DNA from 4 places in the Salinivibrio sp. YCSC6 genome. Region 2 is predicted to be linked to each of the others. Evidence: predicted binding sites of a transcription regulator. Region 2 holds the regulator's gene; each other region holds the start of a gene.
The links. The regulator CRP, encoded in region 2, controls carbon source genes, mostly activating them, when cyclic AMP is high. The targets are predictions, from matches to a motif close to TGTGANNNNNNTCACA.
Positions count from the first base shown of each region.

Region 1: gltB (glutamate synthase large subunit) is a predicted target of CRP. The motif match lies at 3,135-3,150, and genes of this name have one in related genera.
Region 3: E8E00_RS16925 (glycogen/starch/alpha-glucan phosphorylase) is a predicted target of CRP. The motif match lies at 1,772-1,787, and genes of this name have one in related genera.
Region 4: dinG (ATP-dependent DNA helicase DinG) is a predicted target of CRP. The motif match lies at 1,021-1,036, and genes of this name have one in related genera.

Region 1 is NZ_CP039516.1:2,372,605-2,376,609, reverse strand. It holds gene gltB (glutamate synthase large subunit) at 1-3,049, opposite strand, end outside; gene E8E00_RS10965 (diguanylate cyclase domain-containing protein) at 3,675-4,005, shown strand, end outside.
Region 2 is NZ_CP039516.1:2,641,831-2,645,835, reverse strand. It holds gene astD (succinylglutamate-semialdehyde dehydrogenase) at 1-205, shown strand, start outside; gene E8E00_RS12335 (DUF1338 domain-containing protein) at 216-1,010, shown strand; gene E8E00_RS12330 (hypothetical protein) at 1,062-1,928, opposite strand; gene crp (cAMP-activated global transcriptional regulator CRP) at 2,058-2,690, opposite strand; gene E8E00_RS12320 (phosphoribulokinase) at 2,942-3,811, opposite strand; gene E8E00_RS12315 (YheU family protein) at 3,871-4,005, opposite strand, start outside.
Region 3 is NZ_CP039517.1:688,298-692,302, forward strand. It holds gene malT (HTH-type transcriptional regulator MalT) at 1-1,427, opposite strand, end outside; gene E8E00_RS16925 (glycogen/starch/alpha-glucan phosphorylase) at 1,922-4,005, shown strand, end outside.
Region 4 is NZ_CP039516.1:1,940,765-1,944,769, reverse strand. It holds gene dinG (ATP-dependent DNA helicase DinG) at 1-929, opposite strand, end outside; gene E8E00_RS08910 (porin) at 1,450-2,412, shown strand; gene E8E00_RS08905 (DUF2057 domain-containing protein) at 2,515-3,162, shown strand; gene E8E00_RS08900 (DksA protein) at 3,277-3,651, opposite strand.

The sequences.
Region 1 (4,005 bases), 270 kb from region 2:
TTGCCACACCGGTGGCAATGGTGCCCACGCCCGGTTCGGAGACCAGTTTGACCGATACCAATGCGCTTGGGTTGACCTGCTTTAAATCAAAAATCAGCTGCGCCAAGTCTTCAATCGAGTAGATATCATGGTGTGGCGGTGGCGAAATCAAGGTGACACCGGGGACTGAGAAACGCAATTTGGCGATCTCTGCCGTGACTTTATGGCCGGGCAATTGTCCGCCTTCACCGGGTTTCGCCCCTTGTGCAACTTTGATTTGCAGCACATCAGCATTGGTGAGGTAGTGGGGAGTGACCCCAAAACGGCCCGATGCAATTTGCTTGATTTTGGAGTTACGCTCGCTATTGAAACGGCGTGGGTCTTCCCCCCCTTCACCGGAGTTCGAGTGGCCGCCAAGGCGGTTCATCGCAATGGCTAACGCTTCGTGCGCTTCAGGGCTCAAAGCACCAATAGACATGGCAGCGGAATCAAAGCGTTTAAATAGCTCGGTGGCGGGCTCAATGCGTTCAAGTGGTAATGGTGTATCGGCTTTTTTCAAGCGCATTAGGTCACGCAAGGTTGCCACCGGACGTTCATTCACCGTTTTCGCGTAGGTTTTGTAGTCCATCGCTTCCCCAGAGCGCACTGCACTTTGCAGATTTTTTACGACATCTGGGTTGTAAGCGTGATACTCGCCATCGTGGACGTATTTGAGTAACCCACCATGCTCTAGCGGCTTACGTTTAATCCAAGCACGACGAGAAAGGTTGACTAAGTCTTGCTGGAAATCATCAAAGTTCGCCCCTTGAATGCGGCTTGCGACACCTTTAAAGCAAAGCTCTACCACATCGTCATGTAGGCCGACCGCTTCAAACAGCTGCGAACAGCGGTAAGAGGCAATGGTCGATATCCCCATTTTCGACATGATTTTATACAGGCCCTTGTTGATGCCATTTCTAAAATTCACCATCACATCGCGATAGGGCTTTTTGATTGCGCCAATGTCAACTTGATTGGCTAGCGTTTCGTAGGCGAGATACGGGTAGATAGCCGTGGCACCAAAGCCTAGTAATACGGCAAATTGGTGCGGATCGCGTGCACTCCCGGTTTCAATGATGATGTTGGCATCACAGCGCAAGTTTTCGCGGACCAGACGCTTTTGCACCGCCCCGACTGCCATAGCGGCAGGGATAGGGAGTTTGTCTTTGTTGATGCTACGATCAGACAGAACTACCAGTACCGTGCCATCGCGCACGCAGCGCTCGGCTTGATCGCAAAGATCTAAGATGGCCTGCTGCAGATCTTTCTCGTTCGGATCGTAGTTAATATCGAGAATGCTGTTGCGATAATAGGTATCGTCGAGCTCGAGTAACTGCACCATGTCTGAGAATAAGAGTACGGGCGATTTAAACGCGACGCGCTCGGCGTGGCCATCGGTCTCGCAGAAAACGTTCATTTCCCGGCCGATACAGGTGGCCAGTGACATCACGTGGTTTTCACGCAAGGGATCAATGGGTGGGTTGGTAACCTGAGCAAACTTCTGACGGAAGTAGTCACTCACACAGCGGGGACGAGAAGATAATACTGCCATTGGCGTATCATCGCCCATCGAACCGGTCGCCTCTTGACCGATATCCCCGAGCACCTTGACGACTTGCTCGACTTCCTCGTTCGACATCCCAAACAGCTTTTGGTAAACCTTCAGTTGGGTGTCTTGCAAGCTCCGGCTGCCTTCGCTGGCATCATCATCAAGTTCTTCAAACGGGGTCAGGCGACGCACGTGAGCATCGAGCCATTCTCGATAGGGGTGGCGACTTTTCAGTTCATTATCGATTTCCGCTGAGTGCCAAATTTTGCCTTCTCGGGTATCGATCACCAGCAATTCACCCGGGCCAACACGCCCTTTTTCAGCGACCTCATCAGGCGCGTAATCCCAAATGCCAATTTCAGAGGCGAGGGTGATGAATTTATCTTTAGTGACCACATAACGCGCAGGGCGTAAGCCGTTGCGGTCGAGATTACAAGCCGCATAACGGCCGTCAGACATCACTATACCGGCAGGACCATCCCATGGCTCCATGTGCATGGAGTTAAAGTCATAGAATGCACGCAGCTCATCATCCATATCCGGATGGTTTTGCCAAGCGGGTGGCACAAGCAGACGCATGGCGCGGAAGAGATCCATACCACCGGACAAAAACACTTCAAGCATGTTATCGAGGCTTGACGAGTCCGACCCTGATTCATTGACAAAAGGCGCGGCCTGATGGAGGTCTGGCAGCAAGGGCGAGTTAAATTTGTATGCCCGTGTGCGTGCCCATTGGCGGTTACCTTCAATGGTGTTGATTTCACCATTGTGTGCAAGGTAACGAAACGGTTGAGCGAGCGGCCAGCGTGGTTGCGTGTTAGTACTAAAACGCTGGTGGAATAAACAGATCGAAGACTCGAGGCGTAAATCGGCCAAATCAGTGTAAAAGCGCGGCAAATCTGCCGGCATACACAAGCCTTTGTAGACAATAGTTTGGGTCGACAGACTGGTAATGTAGAAGTCTGTGTCGTCAGCTAACGCTTTTTCTGCGCGGCGGCGCGCAATATACAGGCGACGCTCTAAATCGCGTGCGCGCCAACCGGCTGGGCCATTAATAAAGACTTGTTCGATAACGGGGAGTGACTGCTTGGCGATTTCACCCAGCACGTCAGGGTTGGTTGGTACCGTACGCCAACCAACCACGGAGAGGGTTTCGGCACCAATTTCTTGTTCAAACACCGCGCGGGCGCGCTGCGCCTTCACCGGGTCTGTGCTCAGGAACAGCATTCCCACCGCATACAAACGGCTTAGGTTCCATTGGTTTTGTTCGGCAATAAGGCGAAAGAAACGGTCGGGCTTTTGGAGCAATAACCCACAACCGTCCCCGGTTTTACCATCGGAGTTAATCCCTCCGCGGTGGGTCATGCGATCAAGTGCGGAAATGGCGGTACGAACCAACTTGTGGCTGGGCTCACCTTCTTGATGGGCGATCAAACCAAAACCACAGTTATCCTTTTCCAACATTGGGTTGTACAGCGACATTGCAATTCTCCCTTGCTACTGCGTCACTCGCAGTGATTGCATTTATTGTCGTGATCCTCCTGACCACTCTGAAAGCGTCTAGGACTGTGACAGCTCACCCGTTATGTTGTGTTTTTTTAACGGGAAAATCGCGTGCTTGTAAGTAATTAAATTACTGATTTTCAACGCGATGCCTAGCCTGCCGTATCCAGAAAGCGCTATTCAGCGACCTTTCAAATTAACGGCAAAGCAGTTAAAGGTCAAATTTTATTATGCAGCCTTTATGCACCATGAAGCTTGGTGTGATGTCAATTAAACGCCTGATATTTTCAGGTTTTGTGTCAATTTTTTCAGGAATAATAGCTATTCGCGTTTATGCTGTTTTGTTAAATAATTATTAATTTAAGGCCAAATTCGAGCATAAATTCTAACCAACTAAAGAAATAAAGCAGGGTGCGTTTTATGTCTTCAGTTTCATAGCAAGATACGCTGTGATTTGATGTAAAAAATGACAACTGACAGTAAAAACCTGTGAGGCACGTAGCCATGTATTTTGAGAAAACTGTGGCAAAATAGCGGTTCCATAAGCGGCGCAACGGAAAAAGATGTCGCGAATCAAGGATGGTTGTGATCACACAGGAGCCGCATGGCATTTTTCATTTTATTTACATTTCTTGTTTTAGGTGCGGTGCTTGGCTACGCGTGGCGTGCGCGACAAGAAACCGTCGCATTAACCCATTGGCGTGTGTATATGGCTGATCTCGATACTCCCCATGCCATTGTTACCGCCGATGAGGGTGACATCTTGTATGCCAATGCTGCTTGTGTGGAGGCATTTTCATTGGTGGACAGCAAAAGCCACTTTAAAACGGCCAATGAGCACCAGCGACAAGCAGTACGTGCCTTCATTGTTGCGCAGCAGTGGCCACGTCCTTTCTCTAATGTCGAAGCTAAGGTCAAAGCACCCGGCGCGAATC
Region 2 (4,005 bases):
TATTCGCGCCGGTATTGTAAACCGTAACCGTCAATTGACCGGTGCCAGTGGGGATGCACCATTTGGTGGTCCGGGCGCGTCGGGTAACCTGCGTCCAAGTGCTTATTATGCCGCCGATTATTGTGCCTACCCTATGGCATCGATGGAAGGCGAGCAGGTCACCTTGCCCGAGAGCTTTGCGCCGGGGATCACGCCTCTTGATTAAGGAGAACAACATGGATAGTTGCCAAGCGTTATTTGACAGATTGTGGCAAGACTACACCCAGCGTCTTTGCCCTTCTGCGCAGAAAGTGCATGGGTTGCTCGAAGAAGGCCAACCCCTGATCAATGATCACATTGCACTGCGCACCTTTGCACTGCCTAATGTAGGGCTGGACAAGCTTGCCCGTCCTTTTATTGCGTTGGGCTATGAGCCGAAAGGTGAGTATACCTTTGAAGCGAAGAAGCTCAACGCACGTCACTACGAGCATCCCGATCCCTTGATGCCGAAAGTGTTTATTAGTGAATTGATGGTGGGCCAATGCTCGACAACATTGCAATCTATCGTGCGCGACTTAGTGGCGAATGTGGATGATGATGCGCTGAAAGGGAGCGATTTTCTTCATCAAGGACGTTTGTGGGACTTGGACTGGCAAACCTACAAGACGTTAGCAGATGAAAGTGAATATGCAGCTTGGGTGGCAGCGCATGGCTATGGGGCGAACCACTTTACGGTCAGTGTGAATCAGCTGAATAACCATGATAGCTGTCAAGCGGTCAACGATACCTTGCGCCAAAATGGGTTTACCATTAACGAATCTGGCGGGGAGGTCAAAGGGGATGCGTCAGTCTTTTTGGAGCAATCCTCGACGATGGCTGATCGCGTGCCGGTGCAATTTAGCGATGCACGCCATGATATTCCGGGTGGTTTCTACGAGTTTGCGAAACGGTATCCGCTTCCGGACGGTGAACTTTATCAAGGTTTTGTCGCCGCCTCGGCCGATAAAATTTTTGAAAGTACGCATCAATAGTGGCGAGAGAAGAAAAGGAGAGCGATGCTCTCCTTTTTTGGTTGGCGGTGTTTAGCGACTTTCAATATCGAGCCAGAATGTATCGTCAATTGCCTGAGTCTCATTACTCAGATGTGGGTTGTCGACCCGAATAAAGGTGCGCTCACCAATATTGGCTTTCTCAAAGGTCTCTTTTACCAGAGGGGCATTCTCAAAAAATTCGATGAAGGATCCGTCTTGATAGGCGGCCGCAAAGGCATCGTTGAGCATGGTCGCTACCTCTGGGTTTTGGGGCGATACAAACAAGAACATTGGGAAGCGGTAGATTAGCATTAAGTGCGGATCAACCAACAGATTTGTATATTGAGGTCGCTCTGCCAGCTCGCTAAAAGGTTCGATAAGCGCACGCGGGAAGAGGTCGGCCCGTCCGGTATCGACGCCTTTAAAGATATTCTCAAAGCTTGAGATTTCTCGAACCCGAAATCCCGCCGACTGCAAGACCTTCACATCCGCCCAGCCTTGCCCTTGGATCATGGTCAGATTATTGAGCCCAGCTTGGTCACTGATTTGTGCAAGCTTGGGTTCGGTGGCTTGATTGGTAATGAACAAGCGATGGCCTAATAGACCCCGAAAGACTGGATAACGGATGGGAAGTAACTCTGACTCAAGGGTACGGTCGGCCCCGAGCCAATCTACCGTCAGTCGTCCTTGTTTTAGCATTTCCACTTTACGAGACTGAGAGCCAATTTGGCCTTGAAAGGCCTGTAAAGTGACAGACTCACCTGATTTTTCCGCTAAAAACTCAATCAAGTCGATAGCGTATAAATCGAGGGCAGAGCCAGCCCGTGGTTCTGGATGGACAATGGTGATATTCGCCGCAGCAGTTGAAGAAACCGCCGCGAGTAGCAATGCAGCAAGGGTTTGACGTAAGCTTCTCATAAACGACATCCTGTTAATCAGTTGTTAGATGGGTCGTTTCTGAAGTGTAGAACTTAGGTAATGAGTTTCCAGTCAATAAAAATAAAAAAACCGACGCAAAAGCGCCGGTTTTGTCGCAACACGCGAGGATTAGCGTGTGCCGTAAACCACAATGGTTTTACCGTGAGCTGAGATAAGGTTCTGCTCTTCCAGCATTTTAAGGATACGCCCAACTGTCTCACGCGAACAGCCAACAATCTGACCAATCTCTTGACGCGTGATCTTGATTTGCATGCCGTCAGGGTGAGTCATGGCGTCAGGTTGCTTCGCCAAGTTCAGTAGGGTCTGCGCAATGCGGCCGGTCACGTCCAGGAAGGCAAGGTCTCCCACTTTCTGGCTGGTCACTTGCAGGCGACGCGCCATCTGAGAGGATAGACGCATCAAAATGTCTGGGTTAACTTGGATCAGCTGGCGGAATTTCTTGAATGAAATTTCTGCTACTTCGCAAGGTGATTTCGCACGTACCCATGCGGTGCGCTCTTGGTCCTCTTCGAACAGACCAAGTTCGCCGATGAAGTCACCTTGGTTAAGGTAAGACAGGATCATCTCCTTGCCTTCTTCATCTTTGATTAGTACGGCCACAGAACCTTTCACGATGTAGTACAAGGTCTCCGCCTTTTCCCCTGCATGGATCAGAGTACTTTTGGACGGGTACTTGTGAATATGACAATGTGAAAGGAACCACTCGAGTGTAGGGTCTGTTTGAGGTTTTCCTGGAACCATATAACTTATTTCCTCTGCATGTGTTGCCCGGCAACGACGTCCTGTCTTTGTCTGAATGGAAACCCATCAGTCCAATGCACAGAATACGAGGTCTTGGCGCAGGCTACAAGCTCACTGTATGTTAACAAGAGTGTATCTTTTTTCTATCTGGATTTCTTGATTTTGATCTAAGCCAACCGCCTAAAAAATCGGCAAAAATGTGGCTAAGATCACGACCTGAGAAGTAATACACGTTAAGTGCGCTACGGCGGTTAACCTATCTTGCCTTTCTCAATCAACTGTTGGATCAAGGGGCGAATAATCAGCTCCATCGCAAATCCCATTTTACCGCCGGGCACGACCAGCGTGTTGTGCCGAGACATAAAGGCGCCACTGATCATTTGCAGTAAATAAGGAAAATCGACGTTCTTCATGCCACGAAAGCGGATCACAACAAAGCTTTCGTCGAGTGAAGGGATCCCTTTTGCATTCAGCGGGTTGGATGTGTCTACGGTCGGGACACGTTGGAAGTTAATATGTGTGCGAGAAAACTGCGGCGTAATGTAGTGCAAATAATCATCCATGGAGCGCACGATCGAGTCCGTGACAGCCTCGCGGGAATGGCCTCGGTCGCGCGTATCGCGGACAAACTTTTGAATCCACTCCAAGTTAACGATAGGCACCATGCCGATCAGTAAATCAACATGTTGGGCGACATTGACGTCACCATCCACCACCCCGCCATGCAAGCCTTCATAAAATAATACGTCGGTATTTTCAGGCAGATCTTGCCAGGGGGTGAAGGTGCCCGGCATTTGGTTATAAGGCACGGCTTCATCAAAGGTGTGTAGATAACGACGGTATTTACCTGTGCCTTGTTCGCCATATTCTTTAAAAAATTGCTCAAGGCGTGGGAAGTCGTTGGCCGTGGGGCCAAAGTAGCTAATATGACGACCTTGTTCACGGGCTTTACGGATCTCAACATCCATTTCTGGCCGCGTGAAGCGGTGAAAGCTATCGCCCTCTAACCAAGAGGCTTTGATGTTCATCATATTGAACATCTTACGAAACGCTTCGGAGGTCGTGGTTGTGCCTGCGCCGGATGAACCGGTCACAGCGATGATTGGGTGTTTAGCCGACATGACGAGCCCTGTCATTGATCAGTCTGAATTTACACCGCAGCCCACAAGGTGAGGCGGTGTTACGGTCTGAGATCGCGCTGACGACGAATATCCACTGTCTCATGCAGCTCAGAGTATACAATCACGGCGTCGCCGGATTTTAATTGTTCACGCACTTGTTCAACTTTCTCAGCAAAGCTGACTTCCTGCTCACC
Region 3 (4,005 bases), on a different replicon from region 2:
TCAGCCAGCGCCATCGCTTGGTCAGGGTCATTGCGATTGATGGCAACTTGGGCCAGTAACGCGTTGGCATTTCCCTGATAATCAATATCAAGCGTGATATTACGTTCTTGGTAGGCTTGCTCTGCTTCTGCGAGAAGTTCACCGACTTCATGATATCTGTGTTGACTCTGCGCTAACCACGCGCGTAGCAGACCTAAGTTGGGGTAGGTGAATAGCAACTGATTACTGATTTGGCCGATAGCCGCCTCTAGGGTCGAGAGCTCTCCACGATTAAACATACGCCAACCGTGCTGATTGAGGATATCCGCCATCAAGGTATCGTCTTCGGCGTAGCGGGCGTGGCGCAATGCTTGATGGGGCGTATTCAGCTTTAGCCAAGCCAACGCTGCCTGTCGGTTTAAGTGTTGTTGCTGTTGAGGGATCCGTGCTTGACGCTCATGGGCGAGAAACTCTGCGAATAAATGGTGGAAGCGGAACCAGTTATTGTCTCCTTCCAACGGATAGATGAATAAACCGTAGCGATTTAGCGACTCGAGCATGCCGAGCGCGTCTTCGCGCTCGGTCAGCGCAAAGACCAGCTCGTCATTAAACATTTCCAGCACGGAAACTTGCATTAAAAACTGACGGGTTTCACTGTCCAGCAGATCAAAAACCTCTTCGACCAAATAATCCCACAGGTGGGCATGGTTAAAACTCGCGCAGGAGGCGGCACTTTGCATCAGGGTCCGTTTTTGATGCTGAGCCTGAATCGCAATTAATTGTAGGGCAGATGGCCAGCCCTCGACGTAGGCACAAAGGGTGCTCGCGGTGGTTTCGTCGACACCATCGGCGACACGTTGATTAAAAAAGCGGGTGGTCTCTTCATTATCGAACGCAAGCAGTTCATTGCCGATCTCGATCATCAGATCGCGAACCCGCAAATTTGCTGTCCCTAGCGGCGGATTCGCGCGCGAGGTCACCACCAAAGTCAGGCTATCGGGCATGTGCTTAATAAAAAAGCGCATTGCTTCATGAATGTCTTCATTGTCGATCAATTGGTAGTCATCCAATACCAGATAACAGGTGGACTGTAACCCAGCCAGCTCAGCGAAAACATCGGAGAGCAGCGCACGCAGGGATGAGAACTGGCGTTTTTCTGCTAGCTTAACGGTATTGGGGCACCCATCGTGGGTCGCTTTATTTAATGCTTGCAACAGGTAGTTGATAAAGCGGAAGCTGTCGTTGTCGCTGTCATCAATGCTGAACCAGCCGACATGGTTTTGATCGGCGAGCCATTGTGCGGCCATGGTGGTTTTGCCGTAACCTGCCGGCGAGCGGAACAACACCAATTTGTAATGTGGCGCTTGTTGGAGGATATCCAATACGCGCGGGCGCAAGATGGCATTGTAGAGACGGCCGGGACGGGTAAGTTTTGACGGGATCCACATAGCGAGAAGGTCCTTTACAGCGAGTGCGGCTTTGCCGCGTTTATCCTTGTACGCAAGTGTATGTAACTGGTCTGTCACAAACTATGATCCAGCGCTGATAATGGTGCAATTGCTCTATTTTGGTGCAGCTACGCCTTTTAATTGTGATTAAAGTCACTAATTTTATTGTTTCGGATACGGAATATAGAAGGTGTTACACGCCAGAGACGATGAATGCCCCCACAATTTGCGTTAGCGCACAAAATTAACAAAAGGGATTGTTCTTTTTTCACAGCCGTATTTTGGTCAGTGTTCCCTCAAATTGTGATTTTTATCACCTCAATATCACGAAATTCCTCCATTGATGAGAGCAAGCTCACTCACAGCTTGTGATGTGGCTCTCTACGCCCTGACAACTCCTCCTTTCCTCCTCCTGTCTCGGGAGGATGTTTGCATCGACAGGCTTGGGCAGGATGACTGTCATCGAGGTTTTTTTCCATTACGAGAGCGATGACATGACGCCTAAACAGCAACACGCATTTGATAAAAGCGCTTTTAAAGCCAGTATGACCCAGCATTTGACGCAGCTTGGTCGCACCCCCGAAACCGCGGAGATGCGCGATTGGTATCTCGCCTTAGGCCGCGCGCTGGCCGAACACACCACCAGTGATCTGGTTGCGACAGAAAACGATTTAGCCATCAAACAAGCGAAGAGTGTGAACTACTTATCCCTAGAGTTTTTGATTGGCCGCTTAACGGGCAACAACCTGATTAGCATGGGGCTTTACGATGAAATTGCGGCTGTGGTCAGCGAGTTTGGGTTTGGCCTGACCGATTTGCTTGAGCAAGAGCGCGATCCTTCGTTGGGGAATGGTGGTTTGGGCCGCTTGGCCGCGTGTTTTATGGACTCGCTGGCAGCCCAACAGTATCCAGCGGTCGGCTATGGCTTGCACTATGAATATGGTCTGTTCCGTCAATCATTTAAAGATGGCGCCCAACAAGAAGCACCGGATGCATGGCGTGAGCCAGAAGGCTATCCGTGGGAAGTGGTTCGTCCTGACCTTGCCCAAACGGTTGGCTTTTATGGCCACGTAGCGGTGATTGAAGAAAACGGTCACACGCGCCGCGAATGGGTTCCTAGCCTTCATATTCAAGCGATGCCTTGGGATCTGCCTATCGTGGGCTATCAAAGTAATACGGTTTATCCACTTCGCTTATGGGAAGGTCGAGCACTGACGCCATTTGCGCTCGATGCCTTCAATGATGGTGACTATACCCGTGCGCAACAAGCCGCAATTGATGCAGGCAACCTGACCAAGGTGCTTTACCCGAACGATAATCATGATGCGGGTAAAACGTTGCGTTTGATGCAGCAATACTTCCACAGTGCGGCCTCTGTTGGGGATATTCTTCGTCGCCATTTAGATGCTGGCCACCCACTGGCTGCCCTTCCAGATTATGAAACCATTCAGTTAAATGATACTCACCCGACTATCGCCATTCCTGAGCTGATGCGAGTGCTGTTGGATGAGCACCACTTGAGCTGGGATGACGCTTGGTCTATCTCCAGCCAGACGTTTGCTTACACCAACCATACCTTGCTTCCAGAAGCGCTGGAGACGTGGAGCGAGTCGTTAATGGCGAACTTGCTGCCGCGTCACATGGAAATCATTTTTGAAATCAACCACCGCTTCTTGCAAGACGTTGCTGCGAAATGGCCGGGCGATGTCCGCAAACAGCAAGTGCTGTCTGTGATTGACGATCAGGGCGAGCGTATGGTGCGCATGGCAAACCTCTGTGTGATTGGCTCGTACGCGGTCAATGGTGTGGCGGCGTTGCACTCTGAGTTGGTAAAACGCGATCTCTTCCCTGAATTTGATGCGCTTTATCCGGGCCGTATCCAAAACGTGACCAACGGGATCACGCCACGTCGTTGGTTGAAGTTCTGTAACCCAGATCTCTCTGCCCTTATCAGTGAAAAAATTGGCGACCAATGGCCGGCTCATCTCGAGCAACTGGAGCAAATTGCCCAGTATGCTGATGACAAAGCGTTCCAAAAAGCCTTTATGGCAGTGAAAAAGCGCAACAAGCAGCGTCTTGCTGATTGGGTAAAAACCCATCTAGACATCACGCTAAACACTGACGCCATCTTTGATGTTCAAATCAAACGTCTTCATGAGTACAAGCGTCAACATCTGAACTTGTTACATGTGATTTCTCTGTATCACCGTCTGATCCATGAGCCGAATTTCGATATGACGCCTCGTGTGGTGTTCTTTGCTGCCAAAGCCGCGCCGGGCTATGCGCTCGCCAAATCGATCATTTTTGCGATTAATAAGGTGGCGGAGACGATCAATAACGATCCACGAGTCGGTGACAAGCTTAAAGTGGTCTTTATCCCTGACTACCGAGTCAGCATGGCGGAAATCATTATTCCTGCTGCCGATGTGTCTGAACAAATTTCGATGGCCGGCAAAGAAGCGTCGGGCACCGGCAATATGAAGATGGCGCTTAATGGTGCATTGACTATCGGGACCATGGATGGCGCGAACGTGGAAATTCGCGAGGAAGTGGGCGATGACAATATCTATATCTTCGG
Region 4 (4,005 bases), 700 kb from region 2:
CGTAAAGTGGGGATCAGCACTTGGATCGCGTCTAATAAGCTATCCACGAAGCGGTTTGCGCGCTTCATATCCGCGGTATTACCGAGCTTAACCGTGGTTTGGTTGAGCTTTTCCAGCCATCCAGTCGCCCCGAGTAAACTGGCATTGGCGGCAGAAAAGTCGCGTGCGACCGTCGGCAAATGGTGGGCTTCATCAATCATATAAAGACATTGCTCTGGCTCGGGTAAGATCACCCCGCTACCTAGCTCGAGATCGGCCAATAATAGACTGTGATTGACGACCACGACATCCGCTTTGTCCATCGCCTCGCGCGCTTTGGCGAAGGGGCACTGACGATGAGCGTGCAATCCAGCGTGGCAAGTATGTTTGTCCGATGCAATGGCTTGCCAGAGATGATCGGCAATCGGCTTGGGCCAGCTATCGCGGTCGCCATCCCATTTTCCGCGGCTAAATGCCGAGTACATGTCATTGAGTAGCCGTTGCTCGTTTTGCTTGGGCTTTTGGGTGAACAGCGCGCCTTGGATGCTGTCTGTATCCGCCACCGCACTCAATTTGTGTGCACAGCAATATCGTTGACGCCCTTTTGCCAGAATAAAATCAAACGGTTTTGGGCAGATGCGACGAAAAAATGGAATGTCTTTATTGGCTAACTGCTCTTGCAAAGCCACTGTCGCGGTCGAAATCAACACTTTTTTATTGTTGTTTAGCGCAAAGGGGATGGCCCCCATAAGATAGGCCATCGATTTGCCCACACCCGTACCCGCCTCTGCCACAAATAGCCGGCGCTTGTTGTCGTAATCGCCTGCTAGCGTTTTTGCAAGTTCTGCCACGAGATAGTTTTGTACCTTTCTAGGGACAAAATGGGGAAGTTGCGCTTGTAGGGTTTGATAGCACGCACGGATGTCTGATTTTACGGCAGGGCTAAGCATCAATAAGTCCGGCTAAGGAAGAGTGGCGGGCAGTATAACACGACTCAAAAACGTGAAAACGATCCCGAACTGCAAGATTTCTTTACATTAATGAGATCGCAGTCACGAATTTATATTGAACCAATCAACCCTATCTTGCTGATCTGTCTTGTGATTACTAATACACCTGATTTAAGTAATTGATTGGTTATATATTCTGAATTTTATGGTTATAAGTTGATCTTTCGATATATTAATCTGTTTTGTTGTGTTGTTAACTTTCATCAAATCTGCTGATTTTGTAATCGTAAACTGTGATCTTAATTCAGGTGGAGTGGCTAACTGTTTGTTTTTTATGTTTTGTGGGTTATGATTTGCGCGGTTTCGGGCTAGTTGACAGAATCCAGAATGTTCTGCACGATTAGCCACGAAGTTTCAGTGGTCTGGCATTTTGTTCTTCGCAACATTATGACAGCCACCATAAAACAGAGTTCCACGAAGGAACTCATAATGACTAAATAGAAAAGGCAGTGGATTAACCATGAAAAAGACTATTCTAGCAATGGCAGTTCCAGCTCTGCTGGCTGCTGGCTCAGCATCTGCAAGCATCAACCTGTATGACGCAGACGGCGTTAAAGTAGACGCGTCTGGTGCAGCAGAAGTTCAATATTTCCAAGCTATCGGTGAGAACCAAGACGGTCAATGGCGTCTAGATGACGGTGACTTCGCGGTTAACACTGAAGTTGCGGTTTCTGACGACCTAGCAGCTATCGGTCACTTCGCATTTAAATTCGAAGAAAGCGCGACCACAAACGACGAGCTATACGTTGGTTTTAAAGGTAGCAACTGGGGTACTATCACCTTCGGTCGTCAACTGCTGATCAACGATGACATGGGTATCACCAAAGACTACGAGCTAGCATCTGCGAACAACGGTACTTTGCGTACCGAGGGTGATCAAGTTGCTAAGTACGTTTACGACAACGGCACTTTCTACGCAGGTTTCTCTACTCTGCAAAACAGTGATGGTAAAGAAGGTACTGACGAGTACAAAATCTATGACGGTCGTCTAGGTTACCGTGTTGCTGACATCGATATGCGTGTTTACTATTTCTACGTAGATGATGCTGCTGCAAACCTAGGCAATGATGACTACGCCTACAACTCAAAAGGTGACGTAGAAAACTACAACTTCGAAATCGAATACAAAGGTATCGAAAACGTAGGTCTAGCGGCTTCTTACGGTGTTAACACTAACGACACTGGTTCAGTAAAAACTGAAACAGATTTCTTCTCTGTTGCAGCTGATTACACCATGGGCAAAACTACCTTTGCTATCGGTGTTGACAACCAAGACAACGACAGCACTGAAGACAAGACTGGTTACTACGCGAACGTAACTTATGCACTGCACAGCAATGCTAAAGTGTACGCTGAAGTAGGCGATAACGACGCTGACAACAACGATTGGGGCTACGTTGCAGGTATGGAAGTTAAGTTCTAATCGAGCTTAACGATACCGCTACAGTATGTAGTGCTCTTTTTAAAAGCCGCCTTCGGGCGGCTTTTTTATTCATGGTTTTGGCGAATCAGTGAGAAAAGAATAATGAAGCAGTTGAAATGGGCTGGACTAGCGTTGGGTGTCACCTTGTTGTCAGGTGTCGCTCAGGCCGCAACGATTACCTCAGCACGGGGTGTTGAGTTTTTGGTGATTGATGGCACCGAAGTGAAATTTGACAGCTGGGCGCCTCAGCAAAGTGTTGAACTAAGCGATGGCACACACCAGTTAGTGATGCGCTATGAAGGGGAAGTGAAGCGCGGCAGCAAAGATGTTGTATTTACCTCTCGCCCTTATGTGTTTGATTTTAATGTCGATGGACGTGATGCCACCATTGATATTGATACCCGCCTTTCGGCACAAAGCCAAGCGTCGAGCTATTTTGCTTCAGGCCCACAATGGCAAGCGGAGTTTGAGAGTGGAGAGGTGATGCCGTTGAACGCGACTGAGCTTAAAGGTGACGGCTTTGCTGCTTACGCGGATATGGAAGCGTTAGTGGCTGACTATAACCGTGCCAATGGCATTATTTTCGACCAAGGTGAAAGCAAAAACCTCAATGATGTTTTGGTCGAGGTGGATGAGGAAGGCAAAGCATCCATCAAGGGCGATGCGCTCTCACAACTTAAACTTTGGTATACCAAAGCTAGCGATCAAGAACGCAAGTCTTTCCGCCGCTGGATTATCGACCAAGAATAATGTGGCTTCGTTTGGCTCAAACGCAAAAAAACGCCCAGCCAAAGCTGGGCGTTCGTCGCTTAAACAGCGAGAGACAGGCTACAAGCGAAAGTAGACCGACACAGCATCACCGATTTAGTGAGGGTCCGTCGCAACACGACGCTGCGCGGGATCGTGATGGTAATAATTTGATGTACGACATTGAGGACAACGTTGCTCTGCCGCATCTTGCATCAAATCACTGAGCGGTATTTGGCTCTCACAATCGGCGCACAGGCCGTAGATTTCCAAATCCATGGCACACAAAGAGGCGTCCACTTTCTCCAAACGATCGCCTAGGCAACGAATCGCGCCTGGCAGGCTTTGACTTTCTTTAATTAAGTCAGTCACATTGAGATTATCGCATTCCTTTTCCCAATCTTCTCGTAATCGAGTGGTTAAGGTTGCGATCAGCTCCGCTTGCTCGGTTTCGAGCTCACACCGAAGCTGTGCGAGGGTTTTTGTATCCATGGTCAGTTCGCTTGATTGGCTGAAATGACGTTTATCATGGATCACCCACCCCACTTGTTACCCTGATGTAAATCAAGAATAGCGATAAAACCTTACAAAAGGTCCGTTTTTAGCGGTCGAAAGCTGAGCTATAGTAGCGCTTCACTGTTGTTAAGTTGTTGTGAGTAGAGATAACAAAATGGAACATGATTTTAAAGAGCCGTATAGTCTGAAGTATTTCATTGGATTTTTGCTGGTACTCCTTATTCCCACCTTGCCAGCAAGCCTGACTTGGATTGGTATTGTATTTGGTCGTTAATTATCCTGATAGACCGCGTTCAGCGGTTAAATGCGGTATTGTGCTGTACTGGCCGG